DNA from 2 places in the Ensifer sp. Root423 genome. Region 2 is predicted to be linked to the other one. Evidence: riboswitches for the same ligand, from Rfam matches in the RefSeq annotation. Region 2 holds a riboswitch; the other holds the start of a gene.
The links. A riboswitch is a leader RNA that binds a small molecule or an ion and turns the genes downstream of it on or off. The one in region 2 is predicted to bind FMN.
Positions count from the first base shown of each region.

Region 1: linked by a shared signal. The riboswitch ahead of ASD01_RS28800 (DMT family transporter) and the one ahead of ASD01_RS00605 (6,7-dimethyl-8-ribityllumazine synthase) in region 2 are both predicted to bind FMN.

Region 1 covers NZ_LMEG01000045.1:25,677-37,539, forward strand. Annotated here, with positions in the region: gene ASD01_RS28775 (ATP-binding protein) at 1-1,796, opposite strand, end outside; gene ASD01_RS28780 (metallophosphoesterase family protein) at 1,796-3,076, opposite strand; gene ASD01_RS28785 (HAMP domain-containing methyl-accepting chemotaxis protein) at 3,456-5,294, shown strand; gene ASD01_RS28790 (MarR family winged helix-turn-helix transcriptional regulator) at 5,523-5,999, shown strand; gene ASD01_RS28795 (esterase-like activity of phytase family protein) at 6,095-8,302, opposite strand; gene ASD01_RS28800 (DMT family transporter) at 8,370-9,284, opposite strand; FMN riboswitch at 9,372-9,554, opposite strand; gene hupB (DNA-binding protein HupB) at 9,679-9,954, opposite strand; gene lon (endopeptidase La) at 10,175-11,863, opposite strand, start outside.
Region 2 covers NZ_LMEG01000001.1:115,444-127,306, reverse strand. Annotated here, with positions in the region: gene ASD01_RS00640 (amino acid permease) at 1-611, opposite strand, end outside; gene ASD01_RS00635 (N-formylglutamate amidohydrolase) at 725-1,498, opposite strand; gene ASD01_RS00630 (MurR/RpiR family transcriptional regulator) at 1,674-2,552, shown strand; gene ASD01_RS00625 (ABC transporter substrate-binding protein) at 2,757-3,863, shown strand; gene ASD01_RS00620 (ABC transporter permease) at 4,047-4,928, shown strand; gene ASD01_RS00615 (ABC transporter permease) at 4,925-5,707, shown strand; gene ASD01_RS00610 (ABC transporter ATP-binding protein) at 5,719-6,780, shown strand; FMN riboswitch at 6,903-7,052, shown strand; gene ASD01_RS00605 (6,7-dimethyl-8-ribityllumazine synthase) at 7,146-7,619, shown strand; gene ASD01_RS00600 (low temperature requirement protein A) at 7,871-9,154, opposite strand; gene derI (D-erythrulose-4-phosphate isomerase) at 9,366-9,809, opposite strand; gene ASD01_RS00590 (triose-phosphate isomerase) at 9,851-10,618, opposite strand; gene ASD01_RS00585 (DeoR/GlpR family DNA-binding transcription regulator) at 10,615-11,394, opposite strand; gene ASD01_RS00580 (sugar phosphate isomerase/epimerase family protein) at 11,495-11,863, opposite strand, start outside.

The DNA of each region.
Region 1 (11,863 bases), on a different contig from region 2:
CGCCGCTCGGCGATCGACAGCGACAAGCCGCGCATGTCGGCAAGCTGCGCCGTGTCCGCAAGGCGTCGCGCGGAAACCTCATCGTCTTCGCTCATCGCCTGCTCGAAGGCAGTGGCCGTTTCCAGAGCAAGCTCCGCCTTGTGCTGGCGCCACGCTTCATTGCGGCGCTGGCGCAGTGCTGAGGCCGAGAAATCGTCCATCGTGCCGCCAACGGCGGACAGCCCGGCCAGCCGCGCCTCGTCCCCCGCCAGCAACTCCTGCTCGGCGGCGATGCGGTCGACAACTCGCAAATGCCGCTCCTCCTGACTGGCAGCTGCCCTGCGCCAGGTCTCCAGCGTTGCCGGCGACGGGGCGTCGAGCGCGAGCAGGTCATCGGCCGTTCCGGCAAAGGGCCTCAGCTGCACAAGCTTGTCGGCGAGTTCCGCATCCAACCGGTCGATGGCCTGTTGCGCCGCCTGCTTGCGCAGGACGCAGTCACTGCGTCGCAACAGCGACAGCTTTTCGGCAAGTCCGGAGACGTCCGCTGCCCCCTGCTCTTCGAGCCGTAGCAAATCGCCTTCAGCGTCCCGATCTGATTCGACGGCGCTCTGCAGCTCCAGGCGAGCCGAAGCGACACGCTCGACGAGGGCCGAGTGCCGGCGCGCCAAATCCTGAAGCTGCGCGCCGGTCCCGGCCGCAAGTAAAAGCGACGCGGGATCGCGGTCGGCCGGTTCGCCGAGCCGCAACAGGCAGCCAAGAATTTCTGCCCCGGTCCGCGCCAGATCCTCCAATCGAGACGGCATGTCGCGCGCCGCGGTGACATAACGTGCATCAAGCGCGGTTTCCTGAAGCGCGGTCAGGCGCTCGATCAGGCAGAGACCTTCCTTGTCGAGCGGCATTTCCTCGAGCGCATCGCGGCGATGCTGCATCTCGCTGTCGATCTGTCGTAGCCTGATCTCGGTCTCCGCCTCCTGGCGCCGAAGCGCCGGCAGTTCACTCGCCCACTCCGCTGGCGGTACCGGCAGCGGCGGAGCGCCCGCCAGTTCCGCGCGGAGGGCGCGCAGCCTGCCGAAATGGGGCAACGCTTCGACCTCGGCTTTCAGGCGGGCCCGCGCCAGCCGCAACTCGGCTCGACGCGTGATCGCTTCATCGTGGCGTTCACGCGCCTGCGTCAGCGTTTTGCGCAGCGCCGCATATTCGCGTGCATTGATATCGAGCGCATTGCGTTCGACCCTCAGGGCCTCAAGCTCGCCTTTCAGTTCCGCAAGCTGATGCTTGCGCGCCTGTGGCCGGTAGAAGCCGTCGGCCTGCCCGCGCAGGGCTGCAAGGATCGCCGTGCTGTCCGGAAGGCCCGAGCTTGCCGAAAACAGCAGCGACCCGAGTTCGCCTTCGCTTTTCAGGATCGCCTCGCCGCCCTTCTCGATGCTCTCGTCGTCCAGCGAGAACATCATTTGGTAGGTGTCGCGATCGATCGCGCCGAGCGCTCCGGAAAACAGGTTGTCGGGCAAGGGCTGGTCGTCGAGGCCGACCAGCGAGTTCGTCTTTCGCTTGATCCGGAAGACGCGATCGCTGCGGCCGGCCGCTTCGATCGTGCCGCCCACGCGCATCGTCTGGTAAGGGTGCAGGAAGCCGTAGGGGCTCGAATGCTCGATGCCGAAGAGCAGGTCGAGAAAACCGGAAAACAGAGTCGACTTTCCAGCCTCGTTGGGGCCGTAGACGATGTGGAGGTCGGGAGTGCCGGGCACGCCATCGCCGAAGTCAAGGCGACGATCGGTAAACTTGCCGTAGCGGACGAGATCGAGCGCGCTGATCCGCATCAGTGGCCACCCTCGCCGGCGCCGCCGCCATGAAGATGGGCGAGCACCTCGGCGGTTCCCGACAGACCGGCTTCAAACGCCAGCCGCGCGACCGCCTCTTCGTCCGGTGCCAGCGATTGGCGAAGCTCGGGCGGAAGCTGTTGCAGGACGTCTTCCACGGCCGCCAGCACGTCCTGGCGAAACCCGTGCGCCGGCAAGACGTCCGCTTCGACGAGCGCCGCCAGCTCTTCGACGGGATCGAGCATGGCGCCCGGTTTTTCGGTCCGGGCGTTGCCGCAGGTGAGTTCGACCTTCTCGATCCAGCAGCCGGCGATGCCGGCGGCGATGTTGTCGATCTCCGCCCGCAACAGGTCCGCGTCACGGCGAAGGCGCCAGGCCAAGGGCGTCGCGCCGGCGAGCGTCAGACGCAGGATGACGTTCTCTGCCGCTGCTTCACCACAGGTGTGCGAAAGCGCCTGCCTGACGGCATCGAGCATGTCGCGCCATTCCGAGATGCCCGTCAGATCGACACGAAGGCGTTCGAAGCTGGCGATGCCGATCGCCCGCTCGGCAAGACTGACATGGCCGTCGTCGTCGACCGTGACGAACGACACGCTCTTCACGCCGACTTCGTTGATGTCGCGACCCTGCGGCATACCCGGCATGACGATGAAGGGCTCCGCCGCATGGACCTGCCGCTGGTGGATGTGGCCAAGTGCCCAGTAATCGAAGCCATGGGCAACGAGATCGGCGACGCTGCAGGGGGCATAGAGATCGTGACCCGCGGCACCTGCGAGGCTCGTGTGCAGCATGCCGATGTTCACCGCGCCGGGCACCGGCGGCTGGAAGGCCGGAAGCAGGCTTTCGGGCGCATGCGGGCTGGCGAAGCTTACGCCGTGCACATAGACGTCGCGACCGCTTGCCAGCGTCTTGGCGACCACCGCCTTTGCCCTGCCCTTGAAGACGTGGGCGGATGGCGGCAGGGTCAGTTCATTGGTGACCTGCGACTGGGCGTCGTGGTTGCCGCGGATGATGAAGACGCGGATGCCGTGTTCATCCAGCCGGCGCAGTTCCCGTCCGAGAAACAGGGCCGTGTTCATCGACGTCTGGCTGCCGTCATAGAGATCGCCGGCAATCAGCAGGGCATCGGCCTCTTCGGCGATGCAGAGATCGACGATCTTGACCAGAGCCTGCCGCGACGCCCCGCGCACGATCTCTGCGAGGTCGGCATTTCTAAGGGCGAGGCTGCGGAGAGGCGAATCGAGATGCAGGTCTGCGGTATGGACGAAACGGAAGGGCATGGCCGACCATGGCCGTCCCGCCACCGCCCGTCAATCAGCCGTCACACGTCATCCACTTGCGAAATGCGCAGGCTCCCGGCAAGCATATTTCAGCCTGCTGAAGTAAAGGCGGCGCTAATACAAATGCGGTTGGCGGCGATTGTTAACATCGTCTGTTCAAGACATCGCGGCGCTACCTGCAAATATCAGATTATACTCACTTTAATTGATTAGGGCTTTTGTAAGATCTTGTTCGATAGGTTTGCCCCGGCTGCGTTTCAAGCGCGTCCAGGCACCGGAATGATTCCTGCTTCGGCTATCCGCTCCGTCATGACGATCAAGAGCCGGAATGACTTAATTCAAGTACAATTTTACGGACGGCCGTCCTTCCGGGGGTACCATGTCACGGCTCAAGATTTCCCACACGCTTATTGCCCTTTTCCTCGTGGTCGCCGTTATCGTTTCGGCGCTTGCCGTTTCATCTCTCGGCGGCATCAAGATGATGAACGAGCGCAACAACGAGATCGCCACCACCTGGCTACCGCGCGTCTCGCTTTCCCGCGCGCTCGAAACGCAGCTTTCCGATACCCGCATGGCGTTTGCCCGCCATCTGATTTCCCTGACGCCGTTTGAAAAGAAGGCAGCGGAAAAGGTCATCGGTGAGACCGTCGGAGGCTTCAACAAGCTCGCCGACGAATATTCGAGCCTGATGGTCACCGATGCCGACAAGGCGGCGCTCGACAATGTCCGGACTGCCTATCAGGCCTATCTCTCCGTCGCCGAAGGCATGGTCAAGCTCTCCAACAACCTCGAGAACATGAAGGCGCAGAGCGTCTTCAAGGTCGAGATGCGCGAGACCGAAGGCAAGGTCGACGAGGCGATCAAGGAAATGCGGGCGCTGAACCTCACCGGCGCGGATGCCGCCGTTGCCGCAAGCTCGGCCACGCATGACCAGATCCGCATGATCGAGATCGGCGTCATCGCCCTTGCCGCCGTCATCGTGCTCGGCGCCATCCTCTATGCCGTGCGCGGCATCGCTCGCCCGATCCAGATCATCACCCGCTCGATGGCACGCCTTGCCGAAGGTGACACCGACAGCAGCATCCCCTATGGTGCCCGCAAGGACGAAATCGGCGAGATGGCCCGTGCGGTCGAGGTCTTCCGCCAGGCGGCGATCGCCAATCAGCATCTCGAAGCCGACGCCCAGACACAGCGCGCCAAGGCGGAAGCCGAGCGTCTGCGCGTGACGGAAGAAGCGGAAGCAGCAGCCCAGCGCCGCCTTCAGGAAGCCACCGCCGGTCTTGCGAGCGGCCTGCGCCGCCTTGCTTCGGGCGATCTCGCCTTCCAGCTCAACGAACCCTTCTCGCCCGATTTCGAGCAGCTGCGTCACGACCTGAACCAGGCTGTCGCCCAGCTCGCCGACACGCTTGCCGCCGTCTCGTCAGCATCGGGCAGCATCGACAGCGGTGCCCGTGAAGTCAGCCAGAGCGCCGACGACCTGTCGCGCCGGACCGAGCAGCAGGCAGCGTCTCTGGAAGAAACGGCGGCAGCACTCGACCAGATCACGGTCAATGTCGGCAATTCGTCAAAGCGCACTCACGAGGCCCGCAGCGTTGCCGGCCAGGCCAACGAAAGCGCCCGCAAGTCCGGCGCGATCGTCTCCGGCGCGGTCGACGCCATGGGCCGCATCGAGCATTCGTCGAGCCAGATCTCCAACATCATCGGCGTCATCGACGAGATCGCTTTCCAGACCAACCTGCTGGCGCTCAACGCCGGCGTCGAAGCAGCACGTGCCGGTGATGCCGGCAAGGGTTTCGCCGTCGTCGCTCAGGAAGTGCGCGAGCTTGCCCAGCGCTCGGCCAACGCGGCCAAGGAGATCAAGGATCTGATCCGCAACTCCGCCGTTGAAGTCGAAAGCGGCGTCCGTCTCGTGCGCGAAACCGGCGAGGCTCTTCGCACGATCGAAGGCTTCATCGTCACGATCAACCAGCATATGGACGCGATCGCCGTCTCGGCACAGGAACAGTCCGCCGGGCTCTCCGAGGTCAATACGGCCGTCAACCAGATGGACCAGGTCACCCAGCAGAACGCGGCGATGGTCGAGGAAGCCAATGCGGCAAGCGCGACGCTTGCCCAGGAAGCCGGCCGTCTGCGCGAACTGATCGCGCGCTTCACGCTCGCCGAGGCTGGCGGTCACGGCTACGCCCAGTCGACCAACGGCGCGCGCTGGGCCGCCTGATCGCGATCGGAGGCGACGCGCAAGTCGTGTGACGCGCAAACGGTCGCCTGTCGCGAGAATTTCTTGCCACATCGAGTGAAACGGCCGCCAGAAATGGCGGCCGTTTCTTTGTCGGCAATGGAGTTACCGTGAAACGCCGGAGGTTTGTGTCGACAAATGCGGCAATTATAACTATCACTAATGTTACTGCCATTTCACATGGCACCTCATGAAATTCCAGCGACGATCATGAAGAAGACATTTGAAGTTTCCGATAGACTGTTCGAGCTTTACCACCGGGTTCACCGGCTGGTGAACGAATCGATGACCGAGGAAGGCGTGTCGCTGGCGCGCAGCAAGTTCCTCTTCTTCCTCAGCAAGCTCGGCCCCTGTCGTTCGACCGACATCGCCTGCGCGCTGAACTTCGCGCCGCGCACCGTCACCGAAGCGATCGACGGCCTGGAGCGTGACCGCCTGGTCATGCGCAAGCCCGATCCTGAAGACCGGCGCGCCAAGATCGTCTCGATCACCGAAACGGGCCGCGTCGTACTGGAAGCCGCAGAGCACCCGCGCAAGCAGCTGCTCGAGGAGATCTTCTCGGCCCTCGACGACGAAGAACTCGACGCGCTCTTTGATATCGTCGGCAAGCTGGTCGACCGGACGGACGAGATCCGCAAGCGCAAGGATGAGGCCGAAGAGGCAGCGCAGATCGCGATCGCCCGCTAGGAGCGTTCTCGCTCGTCGCAAATCACAAGTGCCGAAACAGAAAGAGGCCGGGACGTCATGTCCCGGCCTCTCCCGTTTTCTCCGGGCGGTAACGCTTACATCGCGTTGATTGCGCCAATGGAGAAGAACAGGGTTTCGCCAGAGGAGTCGTCGACGCCGTCATTGTCGGTGACGACATAGCCGTTGCCGGCGGCATCGACGGTGAAGCCTTCGACCTTGTCGACGACGTAGCCATTCAGCGCCTTCAGTTCCGGAATGAGATCACGAACCTCTTCCTTCTTGACGACGGGCAGTTCACCGCCAAGGGCAGCTGGCTTCAGTTCCGAGAGCGCAACGCGATAGATCTTCTTCAGCTTGGCAGCCTGACCGATCAGGTTGTCGCGCTCGATGACATAGGCATAGTCGCCGTGGACGGAAATTTCCGACAGACCAACCCAGCCGTCACCGGCCTTTTCGAGCGGGTAGCGCACGGCGCCCCATTCTTCGCTCTTCAGGTTGTAGGAGACGAGCTTGACGAAGCCCTTCTCGTCATCCTTCCATTCGCGCTGAACCGCCATCCACAGCGTCTGCTCGTCGCCTTCGCCGACAACGGTGATGCCTTCGAAGCCAAAGCGGGTTTCGCCGGCACGCAGCGCTTCCGGCAGGGCGATTTCCTTCTTGATCTCGCCCTTCTTGTTCACGTGGAAGATCGCGTGGCTGTAGAGCTGGTCGGAGTTGCCTTCCGACGCGAGCCAGAAGCCCCCTTCCCCGTCATTGGCGATGCCTTCGATGTCGAGCTTCTGCGCCGGTGCGCCATCGCGGGTGATGGCGAGCGCTTCGGTGATCAGCGCCGGCTTCTGGGTGGCGTCGATGGTGAAGATCGTGGGCTGCGACGAGTAGACCGAATCGTTGACGGCGCGCAGGAAACCGGGCTTGTCGGCAACGGCAGCGAGACCGGAGAGTGCGCCGAAGCCGATCGGCAGGCCATCCTTCTCGGCGGAGCGGATCTGCGGATAGACCGCTTCGCCCTCGGCACGCTCATAGATCATCACGTGCGAGCGCGCGCCGCCGTCCTCGACGAGATCGACTTCGTTTGCGGTCGCAAAGAGATTGCGCGCGGGGATCGCGACGGCGCCTTCCGGCGAGATGCCCGACGGCAGGAGCTGCAGCAGCTCAGGCTCGGCGCCCGTATCCTTGTAGACGCCGACGATCGAGGCACGTTCGGACAGAACGAAGAACAGGTTGTCGTCACCGAACTTCGCCGCTTCCAGGCCCTCGGGCTCAACGCCCTTGGCCGAAGAGCGCTTCTCGGGATAGTGTCCGATGGCGGCAATCGCATGCTCGAAGCTCGCGCCCGATTCGAAGAGCACCTTGCCGGTGGTGTCGAAGATCGTGAAACCGCGCGAACCGCCTTCATAGTCGCCTTCGTTGGCAACGACGATGCGGTTGTCGCCGAGCCACTTCACCGCGTCGGGCTCGCGTTTGCGGCCCGGCTGCTCGTCCTTGAAGGCAATCGCGCCGTTGCGCTTGGTGTCGATGTTCTTGAGGTCGACCGTGCCGGCAGAGAAATGCGTCTTCACCGTTCCCGTCTTGCCGTCGATGATGACGATGTGGTTGTTCTCCTGCAGCGTCAGCGCGATCTCGTCCTTGCCGTTGAAGGAAACGAATTCCGGCTCCGGGTCTTCACCGGCGATTTCGGCAAGACCGGTCAGCGTCACGCGCTTCAGCGAACCGCAATCGGCAACACCATCCTTCAACGACAAGATGACGAGGTCGCCGGCCGGCATCTGCGGGATCTTGCCGTCGTTCAGCTCTTCATCGCGCTCGTTCTCGATGGCGATGGCCGCCAGCGTGCGGTCCTTGTTGACGGCGATCGAATCCGGCTGGCCGCCGAGATCGCAGGTCGCATCGACTTTCTTCGAGGCCAGATCGACGATCGCAAGAAGCCCCGAAGGCTTGACGAAGCTTTCGCGCGTGTTGACCGCGACGAGTGCCTTTGCACCGGCGATGGTGACCGAGGTCGGCTCGCCGGCAAAAGAGACCGTGCCGGCTGCCTTCGGCGCCTTGGCATCGGTGATGTCGATCAGGCCGACGCGCTTGCCGGGGCTGTCGGAATAGACAAGCGTGTTGCCGTCTTCGCTGGCCGTGATGATTTCGGCAGATGTCGGCGCCTTGCGCGCATCGCCTTCCGGCAGGTTATCGGCAACAGCAAAGGATGCAATGCGGTTGAAGACGGGCTCGGCCGCCGCAGGAAATGCTGCGGATGCAAGAAGAACGGCCGCAAGCGCGGTCACGCGCGAAGTGATGGTCATGAAATCCCCCATGTGCGAACACTGAAAACATGGGGGTTCTGCGCGATGCCGATGACAGCCGAATGACAACGCTTGGGTTTTACACCGTTCCGGTTGCAGGCGCGGCGCGCTCGCGCCGCATCTCGTTGCGCATGATGAACAGCGAGGCGCCAAGGATCAGCACTGCGCCGACCCAAAGATATCCTGTCGGCGCGTAACCGAAGACCAGCCAGCCCGCAAAGACGTTAAGCGGCAGCTTCAGATCGTCGAAGGGCTGCACATAGGCAGCGTCGGCAACAGTATAGGCGAGCGTCAGCAGATATTGCGCGACTACGGTCAGTATCCCGGCGAGCAGCAGGAAGCCGAGTGCTGTCCCATCCGGCATGGTGAAGCCGGCCGAAAGCGCGATGGCGCCGTTGATCGGGGTCAGAAGCACAAGCAGCCATACGGTGATCGTTTCGGGGCGCTCGAGACTTGTGAGGCTCTTGGTGATGAGCGACGAAGCGCCCCACAACAGCGCCGACAGGATCGGCAAAAGGGCGGCCCAGCTGAAGCTGTCCGACCACGGTTCGAGAATGATCATCGCCCCGGCGAAACCGACCGCGGTTGCGGCCCAGCGCGCCGCGCCGACGCGTTCGCCGAGAAACAGGCGGGCGCCGAGGATGATGAAGAACGGTGAGGTCATGACCAGCGCGATCGCCTGCCAGATCGGCACGTGCGCCAGACCGGAGACCCAGGCCCCCACACCGAAGGCGGCCAGCACCACGCGCACGACGTGACGCCAGGGATAGTCGGTGCGCATGGCCGACAGCCCGACGCGTCGCAGAAACGGCAGTGAGAAGAGGAAGGCGAAGGCATATTGCCAGAACGCCATGGCGGTGGCTGGAAAACCGAGCTTCATCGTCAGCCATTGGGTGACGACATTGAGGCCGGCGAAAGCGATCCCAGCCAACACCATGAAGCCGGCTCCGGCCATGGCGCGCGAGGAGAAAAAGCCGAGGGAAGTCTGATTCATGTCATGCACCCTGAAAGCGGACCAAACACAAATCAGGACGCATGAGCGCACGGCACGACGCCGGGCATCCCTACCCTTCGTGCCAGCGACCATTCTCTTTCATCCGGACTATGACCGTCGGCTCCGGAGTTGCACCGGATCTGCTGACCCTCTCCCCAAAAATCGAGGAAAGGCGCTCGCGGGCTTGGGCCACCTTCGCGCGTCTCCAAGACGCCGCGCTGTCATGCCCTTACCGCCGGTGGGGACTTTCACCCCGCCCTGAGAATGGGCAAGCCCTAGAGCAAATGACGGACACTCGCAAGGGCTGCCCCAAAAATGCGAAAGGGTCCGGCTTGCGCCGAACCCTCGAATACCTGGACTGCCGGCCTCGTGTCCGGCCGCCAAGCAAATCTCATCAGCCGTTGACGGCATCCTTCAGGCCCTTGCCGGCCGTGAACTTCGGCACGTTGCGTGCCGGGATGTCAACTTCCGCACCCGTGGACGGGTTACGGCCCTTCGAGGCTTCGCGGCGCGAAACCGAGAAGTTGCCGAAGCCGACCAGGCGAATGTCGCCGCCGTTCTTCAGCTCAGCCTGGATGGTCTCGAAAACTGCATCAACTGCAGAAGATGCGTCGGTCTTGGAAAGTCCGGCCTTCTCAGCAACGGCAGACACGAGCTCATTTTTGTTCATGTTTCCACCCCTTTCAGATTGGTTCGAAACGACTGTGTTTTAAGGCGCGGCGGCTTGCGCTTCGCCCGCGTCTTGCCTTTCCCAATTGCGCCTAATCCCTTGGAATGCAAGGCTTGCAGGGCGCTTTTACAACAAAAAAGACCGGCCAATGGCCGGTCTTCCCAATTTTTCTGCAAAATGAGCGCCGCGCGAGCCGGCTGCACCCATTTTCAAGCCCCCGTCAGTGGGCGACGGAGGAGCCTGCTTCGTCCTGCGAATCAACCGGTGCTACGGTTGCCGGCTCGTTTGCCGGGTCCCAATCGATCGGTTCCGGCATGCGCACCAGAGCGTGTTCGAGCACTTCGCCCACCCGCGAAACCGGGATGATTTCGAGCGCGTTCTTCACGTTGTCCGGGATCTCGGCGAGATCCTTGGCGTTCTCTTCCGGGATCAGCACCTTCTTGATGCCGCCCCGCAGCGCTGCCAGGAGCTTCTCCTTCAGACCGCCGATCGGCAGCACGCGGCCGCGCAGCGTGATCTCGCCGGTCATTGCGACATCCTTGGAGATCGGGATGCCGGTCATGATCGACACGATCGTGGTTGCCATGGCGACGCCGGCCGACGGGCCATCCTTCGGCGTCGCACCTTCCGGTACGTGCACGTGGATGTCACGCTTGTCGAACAGCGGCGGTTCGATGCCGAAGTCGATTGCGCGCGAGCGGACATAAGAAGCCGCCGCGGAAATCGATTCCTTCATCACGTCGCGCAGGTTGCCGGTGACGGTCATGCGGCCCTTGCCGGGCATCATGACGCCTTCGATCGTCAGAAGCTCGCCGCCGACCTCAGTCCATGCGAGACCGGTGACAACACCGATCTGATCGTCACGTTCGGCTTCGCCGTGGCGGAAGCGCGGAACGCCCAGATAGTCGTTAATGTTGGCAGCGTTCACTTCGACCTTCTTGGCCTTGCCCTTGATGATCTCGGTCACGGCCTTGCGGGCGAGCTTCATCAACTCGCGTTCGAAGTTACGCACACCGGCTTCGCGGGTGTAGGTCTGGATGACCGCCATCAGCGCGCCGTCTGTGACCGAGAATTCCTTCGGCTGCAGCGCGTGGTCGCGGATCGCCTTCGGCAGCAGATGCCGCTTGGCGATTTCCAGCTTTTCCTCTTCCGTGTAGCCGGCGATGCGGATCACTTCCATGCGGTCCATCAACGGCGCCGGGATATTCAGCGTGTTGGCGGTGGTGATGAACATCACGTTGGACAGGTCGTATTCGACCTCCAGGTAGTGGTCCATGAAGGTCGAGTTCTGTTCCGGATCCAGCACCTCGAGCAGCGCCGACGACGGATCGCCGCGGAAGTCCTGGCCCATCTTGTCGATTTCGTCGAGCAGGAACAGCGGATTGGACCGCTTCGCCTTCTTCATCGACTGAACGACCTTGCCCGGCATCGAGCCGATATAGGTGCGGCGGTGGCCACGGATCTCGGCTTCGTCACGAACGCCGCCCAGCGCCATGCGCACATATTCGCGGCCGGTCGCCTTGGCGATCGACTTGGCGAGCGAGGTCTTGCCGACGCCCGGAGGGCCGACGAGGCACAGGATGGGGCCCTTGATCTTGGTCGAACGCGCCTGCACGGCGAGATACTCGACGATGCGCTCCTTGACCTTGTCGAGGCCGAAATGATCGACGTTGAGCACTTCCTCGGCATGGTTCAGGTCGGTCTTGATCTTCGACTTCTTGCCCCAGGGCAGGCCGAGCAGCCAATCCAGGTAGTTGCGAACGACGGTGGCTTCCGCCGACATCGGGCTCATCTGGCGCAGCTTCTTCAGCTCTGCATCAGCCTTTTCGCGCGCTTCCTTGGAAAGCTTGGTCTTGGCGATACGCTCTTCGAGCTCGGCCATCTCGTCGCGGCCGTCTTCGCCGTCGCC
Region 2 (11,863 bases):
TCGTAGCTGTCGGCTGCGACCAGGCACACGAGCGCCAGCAGGATCGACGTCGCGAAGATCAGGTAGCCCGAAAAGTCGGTGAGCTTGGCTGTCAGCCCGATGCCCATGTGGTTTACCAGCGCCTGCCCGCCGGTGATGATGGCCAGGAAGACGATGCGCGTCAGCGTCGTATCGGCGAGGCCGAAATAGGGCGTGCCGAAGGAACCCATGAAGAAATAATAGGTGCCGACGTTGATCGCACCGAGAACGGTGACGAGACCGAGCAGGTTGAACCATGCTGTCAGCCAGCCGGTGAAGCGGTTGCCGAGGATCGAACCCCAGTGATAGAGGCCACCCGCCGTTGGATAGGCCGAGCTGATCTGTGCCATGGCAACGGCGAAAACCAAGGAGATGAAGCAGCCAAGCGGCCAACCGATGCCGATCGCGGCGCCCCCCGCGCCGGCGGTCGCCTGGGCGAGCGAGTTGATGCCGCCCGAAAGAATGCAGATGATCGAGAACGACACCGCGAAGTTCGAGAACTGGCTCATGCGCCGCTCGAGCTCCTGGGCATAGCCCATCGAGTGCAGGACGCTCATGTCCTGCTTTTTGTCTGAATCACTGTAGTCCGACATTTTTCTTCCCCTGATTTCTTCAGACCACACCGCCCCATTGCGGCAGGGTCCCATCAACCACCTGCCCCGGTTGGCCGGAACAGGACCGCGGCAACGCCGCTCCCCAGGGTCTTTTATTGTGCTGAAACAGCCGCAGCGCCTTTGCGCAGCAGCCCTTCCAGGTAATCGGCCATGACCCTTTGGCCGATGTCATTGCCAATGAGATCGTTGCGGATCTCGATCATCACATTCGGCAGTCCGTTGTGGACGCCATATTCGATCAGGCTATGGGTAACGCCGTCGGCCGGCCCATAGGGCTCGTTGCGCCGGATGTCGTAGGCAACCTGCCCCTTGGTGGCAGTCGCGAGCATATGGTCGGCAAGCCGGCTGTCGGCATCGTGAAGCACGCCGACTTCGACGGCGCGCGGCTTGCCGAAATAGACGGGCGTGAAACTGTGCATCGTCACGAGAACAGGCGGGCGTCCCGCGGCCTTGCGATCGGATACGAACCGGGCGACGGCATCGTGGAACGGCCGATAGATCTCGTCGACCCGCGCCTGGCGCTCGTCGGCCGACATCGTCCGGTTTCCCGGGATCTCGTAGACCTCGCTGACAGCAGGCATCGCCGCGTCCGCTTCCGGCGGTCGGTTGCAGTCATAGGCAAGGCGGGAGAAGCGCTGGTAGATCAGGGACCCGTCGAGCTTTGTTGCGAGCAGCTTGGCAACCGCAAGCGCACCCGGGTCCCAGGCAATATGACTTTCGAGCGCCTGTTCGCTGAGGCCAAGCGTGCCCAGCCGTTCGGGAACGAGGCGCGAGGCATGCTCGCAGACGAGCACAATATCGCCTTTGCCTGCGGCGTTCTCGATCGCAACCGGATCGCCATCTGCTTCGGTCAAAAGTCGCGTCAACACCGGCATCCCCTCTTGCCCCGTTAGACGTTCGTTAATGAAAAGAATTCTTCAGAGGATGACGCATGTCAATCAAAATCTGAAACGATCTCTTCAAAATTGCGATTGACTCCAATTGTGACAGCGATGTTTAATCTGTCACAAACCGGCTTAAGATCGGTTCAGGGGAGACAATTTGAGCAGCAAGGCGACGTCCACCACCGTGTCGGATGTGATCAACGCCCACTTCACCGTGCTGACCCGCGCGGAGAAGCAATTGGCAGAGACGCTTCTCGACAATTATCCCGTTTCGGGACTCGGTTCGATCACCACGGTTGCCGAGAACGCCGGCGTTTCGACACCGACGGTCGCCCGCATGGTGCAGAAGCTCGGTTTCCGCGGTTTTCCGGATTTCCAGGCAAGGCTGCATCAGGAATTGGAAGCGACGATTTCCAATCCGATCACCAAGCACGACCGCTGGGCGGCCAATGCGCCCGGCACCCACACGCTCAACCGCTTTGCCGACGCGATCACCAGCAATCTGCGCGAGACGCTGACCCAGATCGAGCCGCAGGAATTCGACGAGGCGGCCGCGCTGATCGCCGACCGCAAGCGCAGCATCTATCTGCTCGGCGGCCGCATCACCCGCTCGCTCGCCGATTATCTCTTCACCCACCTTCAGGTCATTCGGCCGGGGGTCACCGAAATCGCCACCAATGCCAGCGCCTGGCCGCACTACGTGCTCGACATGCGCCAGGGCGACGTGCTGATTCTCTTCGACATCCGCCGCTACGAGCAGGAGATGGTGACGCTTGCCAAATCCGCCCGCGAGCGGGGTGTCGAGATCATCCTTTTTACCGATCGCTGGAGTTCGCCGGTCGCCAAGTCCGCCTCAAGGGTGTTTCGCTCGCAGATCGAGGTGCCCTCGGCCTGGGACAGTTCCGTCGTCATCCTGTTCTTGATCGAGGCTCTGATCGAGGCCGTTCAGAGTTCGAACTGGGACGAAACCCGGGATCGGATGAAGACGCTCGAGGGCCTGTTCGATTCCACCCGCATCTTTCGCAAACCGGTCTAGGAGAATTCGCCGACACGTTCACAGGATTTCATGCAGTTATGCGACAGTGGCCCGCCGAAGCCAAAAAAGAAATGTTCTTCCAACGACATACGCGGCGCGAACGGATAAACCCCTGTCACATTACTTTCATCGCATCTCTTTAACAGCTTCGCCGAAATCGACTGAAACCCAACGAATTTGACTAAACCCATAAGGAGAACTCCAGTGATTTCAAAAACCCAACGCCTGCTTTCGCTCTCCACCGCCATTTTCCTGGCGACGACGGCAATCGCCGCTGCCGAACCGAGCGCCGAGCTCATCGAAGCCGCCAAGAAGGAAGGCATGCTGACGACCGTCGCCCTGCCCCACGACTGGTGCGGCTACGGCGACGTCATCGCCTCCTTCAAGGCCAAGTATCCGGAAATCCAGGTCAACGAACTGAACCCGGACGCAGGCTCGGCCGACGAAGTCGAAGCCGTCAAGGCCAACAAGGACAACAAGGGCCCGCAGGCGCCTGACGTCGTCGACGTCGGTCTCGCCTTCGGCCCGCAGATGAAGGCCGAAGGCCTGCTGCAGCCCTACAAGGTCTCCACCTGGGACGAGATCCCGGACAGCGTCAAGGACGCCGAAGGCTACTGGTACGGCGACTACTACGGCGTCATGTCCTTCCTCGTGAACAAGGACCTCGTCCAGAACGCACCGAAGGACTGGGCTGATCTGCTGAAGCCGGAATATGCCGGCCAGGTTGCTCTCGCCGGTGACCCCCGCGCCTCGAACCAGGCGATCCTCGGCGTTCTCGCCGCTGGTCTCGCAAAGGGCGCAAAGTCCGGCAAGGAAGCCGGTGAAGCTGGTCTCGGCTACTTCGCCGAACTGAACAAGGCCGGCAACTTCGTTCCGGTTATCGGCAAGTCGGGCACGCTCGCCCAGGGCTCGACCCCGATCGTCGTTGCCTGGGACTACAACGCGCTCGGCTGGGCAAAGACCCTCAACGGCAACCCGCCGACCGAAGTCGTCGTTCCGGCCAGCGGCGTTCTCGCCGGCGTCTACGTTCAGGGCATCTCGGCCTACGCGCCGCACCCGAACGCAGCGAAGCTGTGGATGGAGCACCTCTACTCCGACGAAGGTCAGCTCGGCTGGCTCAAGGGCTTCTGCCACCCGACCCGCTTCAACGCCATGGTCAAGGCCGGCAAGGTTCCGCAGGAGCTGATCGACGCCCTGCCGCCGGCAGCCGCTTACGAGAAGGCCTACTTCCCGACGCTCGAAGAAGTCGACGCCAACAAGGCTGCCGTCACCGGCGGCTGGGATTCCGTCGTCGGCGCGAACGTTCAGTAAGCCTTTCCACAGACATGTCGCCCCGACCGGTTTTCCGGTCGGGGCGCATAGGTTATTCGTAAGAAATTCAAGTCCTTGGAGCGAGATCTGGGAGCCGTGCGCGGCTTCGTCGGTTTCCCGCTTCTTGCTTGCAACAATCGATAACGCCCGCGTGGAAAACGCGGCTTCAGGGGCGCGAACGGAATGTCATCTGCTAAACCCGACGCCAGCCCGCCGGCGCGTCGCCTACCGCTTCACTGGCTGGGCATTCTTCCCTTTGCCGCCTTCGTGACGCTGTTCCTGCTTTTGCCGACGATGAAGATCGTGGTCGGCGCGTTTCAGACGCCCGATGGCAGCTTCACGCTCGACAACATCCGCGGCCTGTTCACGCCCTCGATTCTGGCTGCCTACTGGATCTCCATCAAGATCAGCATCGCCTCGGCGCTTCTCGGCTGCCTGATCGGCTTTGCCATGGCGTCCGCCATCGTCTTCGGCGGCTTGCCGAAGGGGATCCGCGGACCGCTCCTGACCTTCTCCGGCGTCGCCTCCAACTTCGCCGGCGTACCGCTCGCCTTTGCCTTTCTCGCGACGCTTGGACCTGTCGGCATCGTCACCGTCTTCCTGCGCTCGAACTTCGGGCTCGACCTCCGGATGCTCGGCTTCAACCTGCTGTCCTTCTGGGGGCTGACGGTCACCTATCTGTTCTTCCAGATCCCGCTGATGATCCTGATCATCACGCCGGCACTCGACGGCCTGAAGCGCGAATGGCGCGAGGCCGCCGAGATCCTCGGCGCCACCGGCCTGCAATACTGGCGCATGGTCGCCTTCCCGATCCTGCTTCCGTCGCTGCTCGGCACGCTGGCGCTGCTTTTCGCCAATGCCTTCGGCGCCGTTGCGACCGCGATCGCACTCACCGGCTCGTCGCTCTCGATCGTGCCGATCCTGCTCTTTGCCCAGATCCGCGGCGACGTGCTCGGCAACCCGCATCTCGGTTACGCGCTCGCCTTCGGCATGATCGTCGTCACCGGTATCGCCAACGCGATCTACATCTGGCTGCGCAGCCGCAGCGAAAGGTGGCTGAAATGAAGAAGATCTGGGCCTGGGGAGCCCTCGTTTTCGGCCTCCTCTATTTCACCCTGCCGCTCATTGGCATGACCAACTTCTCCTTGAAGATGCGCCGCGGCGAATACTCCTTCGACGCTTACCAGAAGGTCTTCGCCGACCCGCGCTTCCAGGAGACCTTCACCTATTCGGTGCTGCAGGCCTTGTTCACCATCCTCTTCGGTGTTCTGCTCGTCGTGCCGACAGCCTATTGGGTCCGCCTCAAGCTGCCGCGGCTGCGCCCCGTCATCGAGTTCATAACGCTGCTGCCGCTGGTCATCCCAGCGATCGTCATCGTCTTCGGCTACATCCGGCTCTACAACACCTCGAGCTGGCTGCCGTTGACGGGCTCGCTCACCGGCACCAACATCCTCCTGATGTTCGGCTATGCGACGCTTGCGCTGCCCTACATGTACCGCGCGGTCGACACCGGCCTTCGCACCATCGACGTCGCCACCTTGACCGAGGCCGCCCAAAGCCTCGGCGCCGGATGGACGACGATCCTTGCCAAGATCATTCTGCCGAACGTGCTCGTCGCCGTGCTCTCGGGCGCCTTCCTGACCTTTGCCATCGTCATCGGCGAGTTCACCATGGCTGCCTTGCTCAACCGCCCGGCTTTCGGCCCCTACATGCAGCTCCTGGGCGCCAACCGCGCCTATGAACCGGCCGCACTCGCCGTCATTGCATTCGGCATCACCTGGGGCTGCCTCGGCCTCATCCAGCTCGTCTCGCGCTTTCAAAAAAGCGCGCCTGCTAAGGCCTGAGGACCGCACCCATGAGTTTCCTGTCACTCACCAGCATCAAGAAGTCCTTCGGCCCGGTTCACGTCGTGCACGATTTCAACATGGACATCGAAAAGGGCGAGTTCGTCTCGTTCCTCGGGCCATCGGGCTGCGGCAAGACCACGGTCCTGCGCATGATCGCCGGCTTCGAAAGCCCGACCAGCGGCAAGATCGTCATCAACGGCCGCGACCAGAACTCGCTGAAGCCCAACCAGCGCAACATCGGCATGGTGTTCCAGGCCTATGCGCTGTTTCCCAACATGAACGTGCATGACAACGTCGCCTTCGGCCTCAAGGTCGCAGGTACAGACAAGTCGGAGATCGACGCGAGGGTGAAGCAGATGCTCGGGCTGATCAAGCTCGAGCACCTGGCGGACCGCTTCCCCTACCAGCTCTCCGGTGGTCAGCAGCAGCGCGTTGCGCTTGCCCGCGCCATTGCGGTCAAGCCGCAGGTGCTGCTGCTCGACGAGCCGCTGTCGGCGCTCGACGCCAAAATCCGCGTGTCGCTGCGCGAGGAAATCCGGCAGATCCAGCAACAGCTCGGCATCACCACCGTGTTCGTGACCCATGACCAGGAAGAAGCGCTGTCGATCTCCGATCGCATCGTCGTCATGAATGCCGGCCGCGCCGACCAGATCGGCACCCCCTTCGAAATCTACAACACGCCGTCAACGCGTTTCGTCGCCTCCTTCGTCGGCACGCTCAGCATCATCGAAGGCAAGGTCGCGGACCCGGCCGCGGGTGCCGTCACGATCGGCAACCAGCAGATCGCGCTGAAGGATCCGATTGCCGGCATGAAGGGCGGCGACAGCATATCGCTGGCGCTTCGTCCCGAAGCGGGCTCGATCGCCGAGGGCGCCACGGGCGACACGTCGCTTGCCGGCGAGGTCGTCTCGACGAGCTTCCTCGGCTCGGTCATCCGCACGCGCCTTCGCGTCGGCGGCGACGTCATCTCCTTCGACATGTTCAACAATCCGGGTGTGGCCCCGCCGGTTTCCGGCGACAACGTCACGCTGCGCTTTGCCGCCAAGGACCTGCTGGTCATTCGGGAGTAGGCCGATTGACGCCATCGGAACGATTTCTTCCGATGGCTCCAAACACTGGAAAAATCTGTCGTGATTTCTGGCATTTTCGTCGCACCGTGCGTTTGACCGCGCGCGGTCGCGCTATATAGTCGCGTTGTTCTCAGGGCGGGGTGAAATTCCCCACCGGCGGTAGCGGCCGAAAGGCCGAAGCCCGCGAGCGCCTCAGGGTTTCGCCCTGGGGGTCAGCAGATCCGGTCAGAATCCGGAGCCGACGGTCACAGTCCGGATGGAAGAGAGCAAGCAGCAACGTGGGTCCCCGCGACGGGACCTCGCGCGCATGCATGTTCGCCCGACGGGATCATTGGAAAACGCCAAACCCTGAAAGGCTTGAGACCATGACCATTCTTTCCCACCCCGCCGCCAAGATCGCGATCGTTCGTGCCCGCTGGCATGCCGATATCGTCGGCCGCTGCGTCGATGCCTTCGTCACGCAATGGACGAAGCTTGGCGGGTCGGCCGCCGACGTCGAGATCTTCGACGTACCCGGCGCGCTCGAAATCCCGCTGCATGCGCAGACGCTGGCCAAGACCGGCCGCTATGCCGCGATCCTCGGCACCGCCTTCGTCGTCGACGGCGGCATCTACCGCCACGATTTCGTCGCCGGCACCGTGCTCGACGGCATGATGCGCGTGCAACTCGACACCAATGTGCCGGTGCTTTCCGCCGTACTGACGCCGCACAATTTCCAGGAAAGCGAACCGCTGATCGCCTTCTTCCGCGAGCACTTCGTTACCAAGGGTACGGAGGCGGCCAACGCCTGCGCCCAGATCCTCGACGCCCGCGCCAAGCTGGCGCTCGTCAACGCCTGATCGGCGAGATGCGCTTGAGGTTGGCTCGCCCCTCATCCGCCCGGTGAAGGCTCGCCCCTCATCCGCCCGGTGAGGGGAATGCCCCTCATCCGGCCTGCCGGCCACCTTCTCCCCGCCTGCGGGGAGAAGGCTAGCGTGAGGGGGCAGCGGCAGGGGCGAACAGCGCCAAACGCTGCGCTTGAATCAACCTCTGAACCACCTGAATCGGCTCACCAGCTTGAGCCGGCAACGCGCTGTTTCGACTCGCAAAATCAATGCGCAGCCTCGTTCTTGCGCAGGCTGCGATCCAGTGCCGCCACGCGGTGCCGGTGCCCCGCCACCTCGTAGCCGACGATGGTGACGACGGGCGCGAGCATCAGGATGATCAGGCACTTGGCCATGTCGAGCCCGGCCATGGCCGCGACCACTGACGCGGCCAGCACCACTGCCGTGCCCGCGAGCAGCCAGAGATGCAACCGCTCCACCTGCTGCATAAGATAGGCGTACATCGCATAGAGCAGCCCGATGTAGCACGCGACGGGCACCGCAACGGTCAGCACCGTTGCGACCGAGCCGATATGCGCCTTGTGCTCGATGTAATAGGCCGCCACATGCAGGCCGGCGCCAGTCGCCACGATCGAGGCGAAGATCGGCATGTGGCCGTAGCCCCAGACGAAGGAGCGTTTTTGACGGTGCCGGTGCAGGATCTCGGCGCTCGGCAGCAGAAAATAGATCCACCACATGCCGAAGGTGAGCCCCGTACCGGCGAGGCAGACGAGCGCGACATCGAGGTTCCAGCCCTGCCCTTCGACCACGGCGGAGATTGAGGCGACCGTGCCGACCACCCCTTCCCCAAGCGCGATGATCGCGAGCAGCCCGTAGCGCTCGGCGATGTGATGGGCATGCCAGGGCGTTCCGCCGTAGCGCATCTCGGCGACATAGGGGCCCAGCATCTCGATCGCCGTCAGCCCCACGACCATGACGAAGGTCACCAGCAGCGAGAAATCGAAGAAGATCAGAACGACCCAGCCAAGCTGGGCGAGGCTGATTGCTTTGACATAGGCCATGCAGGCATCCCGTCGGGCCGGGTCCTGCCGGCTGGCGCGCAGCCATTGGAAGAGCATTGCCACCCGCATGACGACATAGCCGAGCACCATGATGCCGTTGTCGAGATGCTCACCCTTGTCGATCGATTCGAACATTGGCGGCAGGGCGATCGCAAGGATCAGCACGCCGACCATCTGCACCATGGTGACGATGCGGAATACCCAGTCGTCCGTGTCGTAGGCGGAGGCAAACCAGCTGAAATTGATCCAGGCCCAGCAGATGGAGAAGGTCGCAAGCGCGAAGCCGAAGAGGCCGGAAAAGAAGTGCCCTTCGGCCAGGAAATGAGCAAGCTGCGAAGCCGCCAGGCTAAAGGCGATGACGAAGGTCAGGTCGAACAAGAGTTCGAGCGTCGTCGCCGTCCTGTGATGTTCATGCGTGTCGCGACCGCTCATGCGCGCCACATGGTGGTGCGCGCTTTGATGCGGCTCGGTCGGGGTGGTTTCACTCATGCGGCGACGCCCTTCAATTGACGATCCGCAAGAATATTCAAATATTTGCAGAAGCTTCGTCAAGGCGAAGCGGGAGACCGGACATGAAAACGCCCGGCATCGCTGCCGGGCGTGTCGTCACGATGCCTGAGGGAGGATCAACGGCATCGCGAGATAAGGTAGGCCTTGAACCGGGAACCGGATGCAGACGGCAAGCCGCCCGCCCCTTCCCTCAACCGGCTCTTGCGGCATCCAGGCGATTGATCGCCTCGACATTGCCGGCTGAAGAGCCGTTCGGGTCGAACTCGGACGCGAGCCAGGTGTCGACGATCGACTTTGCCAGCTCCGGACCGATGACGCGGGCGCCCATGGTGATGATCTGGGCGTTATTCGACTTGGCGGCCCGCTCGGCCGAATAGGTGTCGTGCGTCAGCGCCGCGCGGATGCCCGGCACCTTGTTGGCCGAGATGCATACACCGATGCCGGTACCGCAGAACAGTATGCCGCGGTCATGCTTGCCCTCGACAACCTGCTGCGCCAGGTTCTGTGCGAGGTCCGCATAGAAGCCGGACTGGCTGAGATCCACGACTTCCACGTCGCTGCGGCCACCGAGATGGGCGGCTATGACATCCAGCAGGGGCTTGCCGGCGCTGTCGGCTCCGATTGCAATCTTCATGATTGTTCCTTTCGTTCTTCTTGAGCTGCAACGGCCGGGGCTCAGATCGCCTTGGCGACACGCTGCAGAATGTCGAGATAGCCAGTGACGTCCCAGGCGGAGCGGCCGATGAAGAGGCCGTCGATATGCGCCTGGGTGATCAGTTCTTCGCAATTGCCGGGGTTGACGCTGCCGCCGTAGAGCACCGGCACGCGACGGCCGAGGGCGGCTTCCGCCACCTCTGCGATGCGCTTGTGGCGCTCGTCGGCATAGTCAGCCGTCGCCGGAATGCCGTTGACGCCGATCGCCCAGACCGGCTCGTAGGCCAGCAGGATCGTCGCCTTCTTCGCCGCGCCTTCGAGAAGTGCCAGCGCGCCTTCGACCTGGCGCTTCAGCACCTGATCCGCCTCGCCCGCTTCGCGCTCAGAAAGCGTCTCGCCGATGCAGATCAGCGGCACCAGACCATGGCGCACGGCGGCTGCCGTCTTCAGGCCGACGGTGCGGTCGGTCTCGCCGAAATGCTCGCGCCGCTCGCTGTGGCCGAGCTCGACCACATCGAGGTTGCAATCCGCAAGCATCAGCGGCGACACCTCGCCGGTCCAGGCGCCGGCATCGTCCCAATGCATGTTCTGCGCGCCGACCTTGACGCTGGTGCCGGAAAGTCGCGCCTTGACCTCACGCACCGCCGTGAACGGCGGAATGACGAAGCGCTGGATGCGGTCGTCGCGCGAAGCGTCGGCAGCCGCCAGGCCGTCGGCAAAGACCATCGCCTCGGCAAGCGTCTTGTTCATCTTCCAGCTGGTGCCGACCCACAGGCCTGACTTGCTCATGCTTTCTCCTTGAGATTGTCGATCCTGACCAGCCGGATGCCTGCCTCTTCGAGCGGTGCGGCATGTTCGGCCGAAACTTCAGCGCCGGTCAGCACCGCGTCGAAGGAATCGAGCCCGGTCAGGAAATGGAGCGCAGAGCGCCCGAATTTGTCGTGGTCTACTAAGAGGTATTTGCGCTTGGCCGCCTTCACCATCAGGCGCTTGGCCTGCACCACCTCCTGGTCCTGGTGGAAGGCCGTGGTGCCTTCGATGGCAGAACTCGAGAGAAAGGCGATATCGACGCGCAGCGACCGCAGCGCCTCGTCCGTGACGATGCCGAAGAAGCCGTTGAACTTCTTGCTGTATTGGCCGCCGAGCGCGATGACGTTGATGCCCGCAGCACCTGAGAGGCTGGTGATCACGCCGAGATTGTTGGTGATGACCGTCAGCGGCCGGATGTCGCGGATGCAATCGGCGATCGCGCCGGTGGTCGAACTGTCGTCGATGAGGATGCTCTGCCCCGGCTCGATCAGGCTCGCCGCATGTTCGGCGATCCGCCGCTTTTCGGAGATGGCGATCTTTTCGCGGTAGCGGAAATCGCTTTCGAATTGCGGGCTCGACTGGATCGAGGCGCCGCCATGGACCTTGCGCAAGAGGCCCGCTTGCTCGAGGTCGTCGAGGTCGCGATGCACTGTCATCTTGCTGACGCCGAAGCGCAAGGAGAGGTCTTCGACGGAGGCCGTTCCGGCCTCCATCAACACATCCATGATCGCCTGTCGCCTGTCTTCCGGCTTCATCGTCTCGGTCCCGATCCCGCGCAGCCTCGACCACGCTCACCGTGAGAAGGTAACACCTATTTGTGATATTTCAATTTATCTAACGTGATTTTGTGATCTTTCAGTGTGATTTTTCTGTGCGATTGAAGCCCGTATCGATATGCGGCTCCCAGAATTCGACCGACTCCCGGATCATCTCGACGACGTTGTGGTCCGTCGGCTCGCGTTCGCGGAAGGAAAGCTCCAGGCAGATCTCGTTGTCGGTGCCGCCACCGGCCTTGACCGCGCCGATCAGCCTCTCCGGCGTGATGCGGCCGTCGCGGTTGTAGGCGGCGGTGAACGGCCAATGACCGCCCTTGTTCATCGAGGATTGCTTGATGTGGATGATCGGCGAGCGCTCAGGGAACGCCGCCGCCCAGGCATAGGGATCGATGTCGTTGGGGTTGTCGGAGGTGACGTCGCCGTGGTCGATATCGACCATCATCTTCAT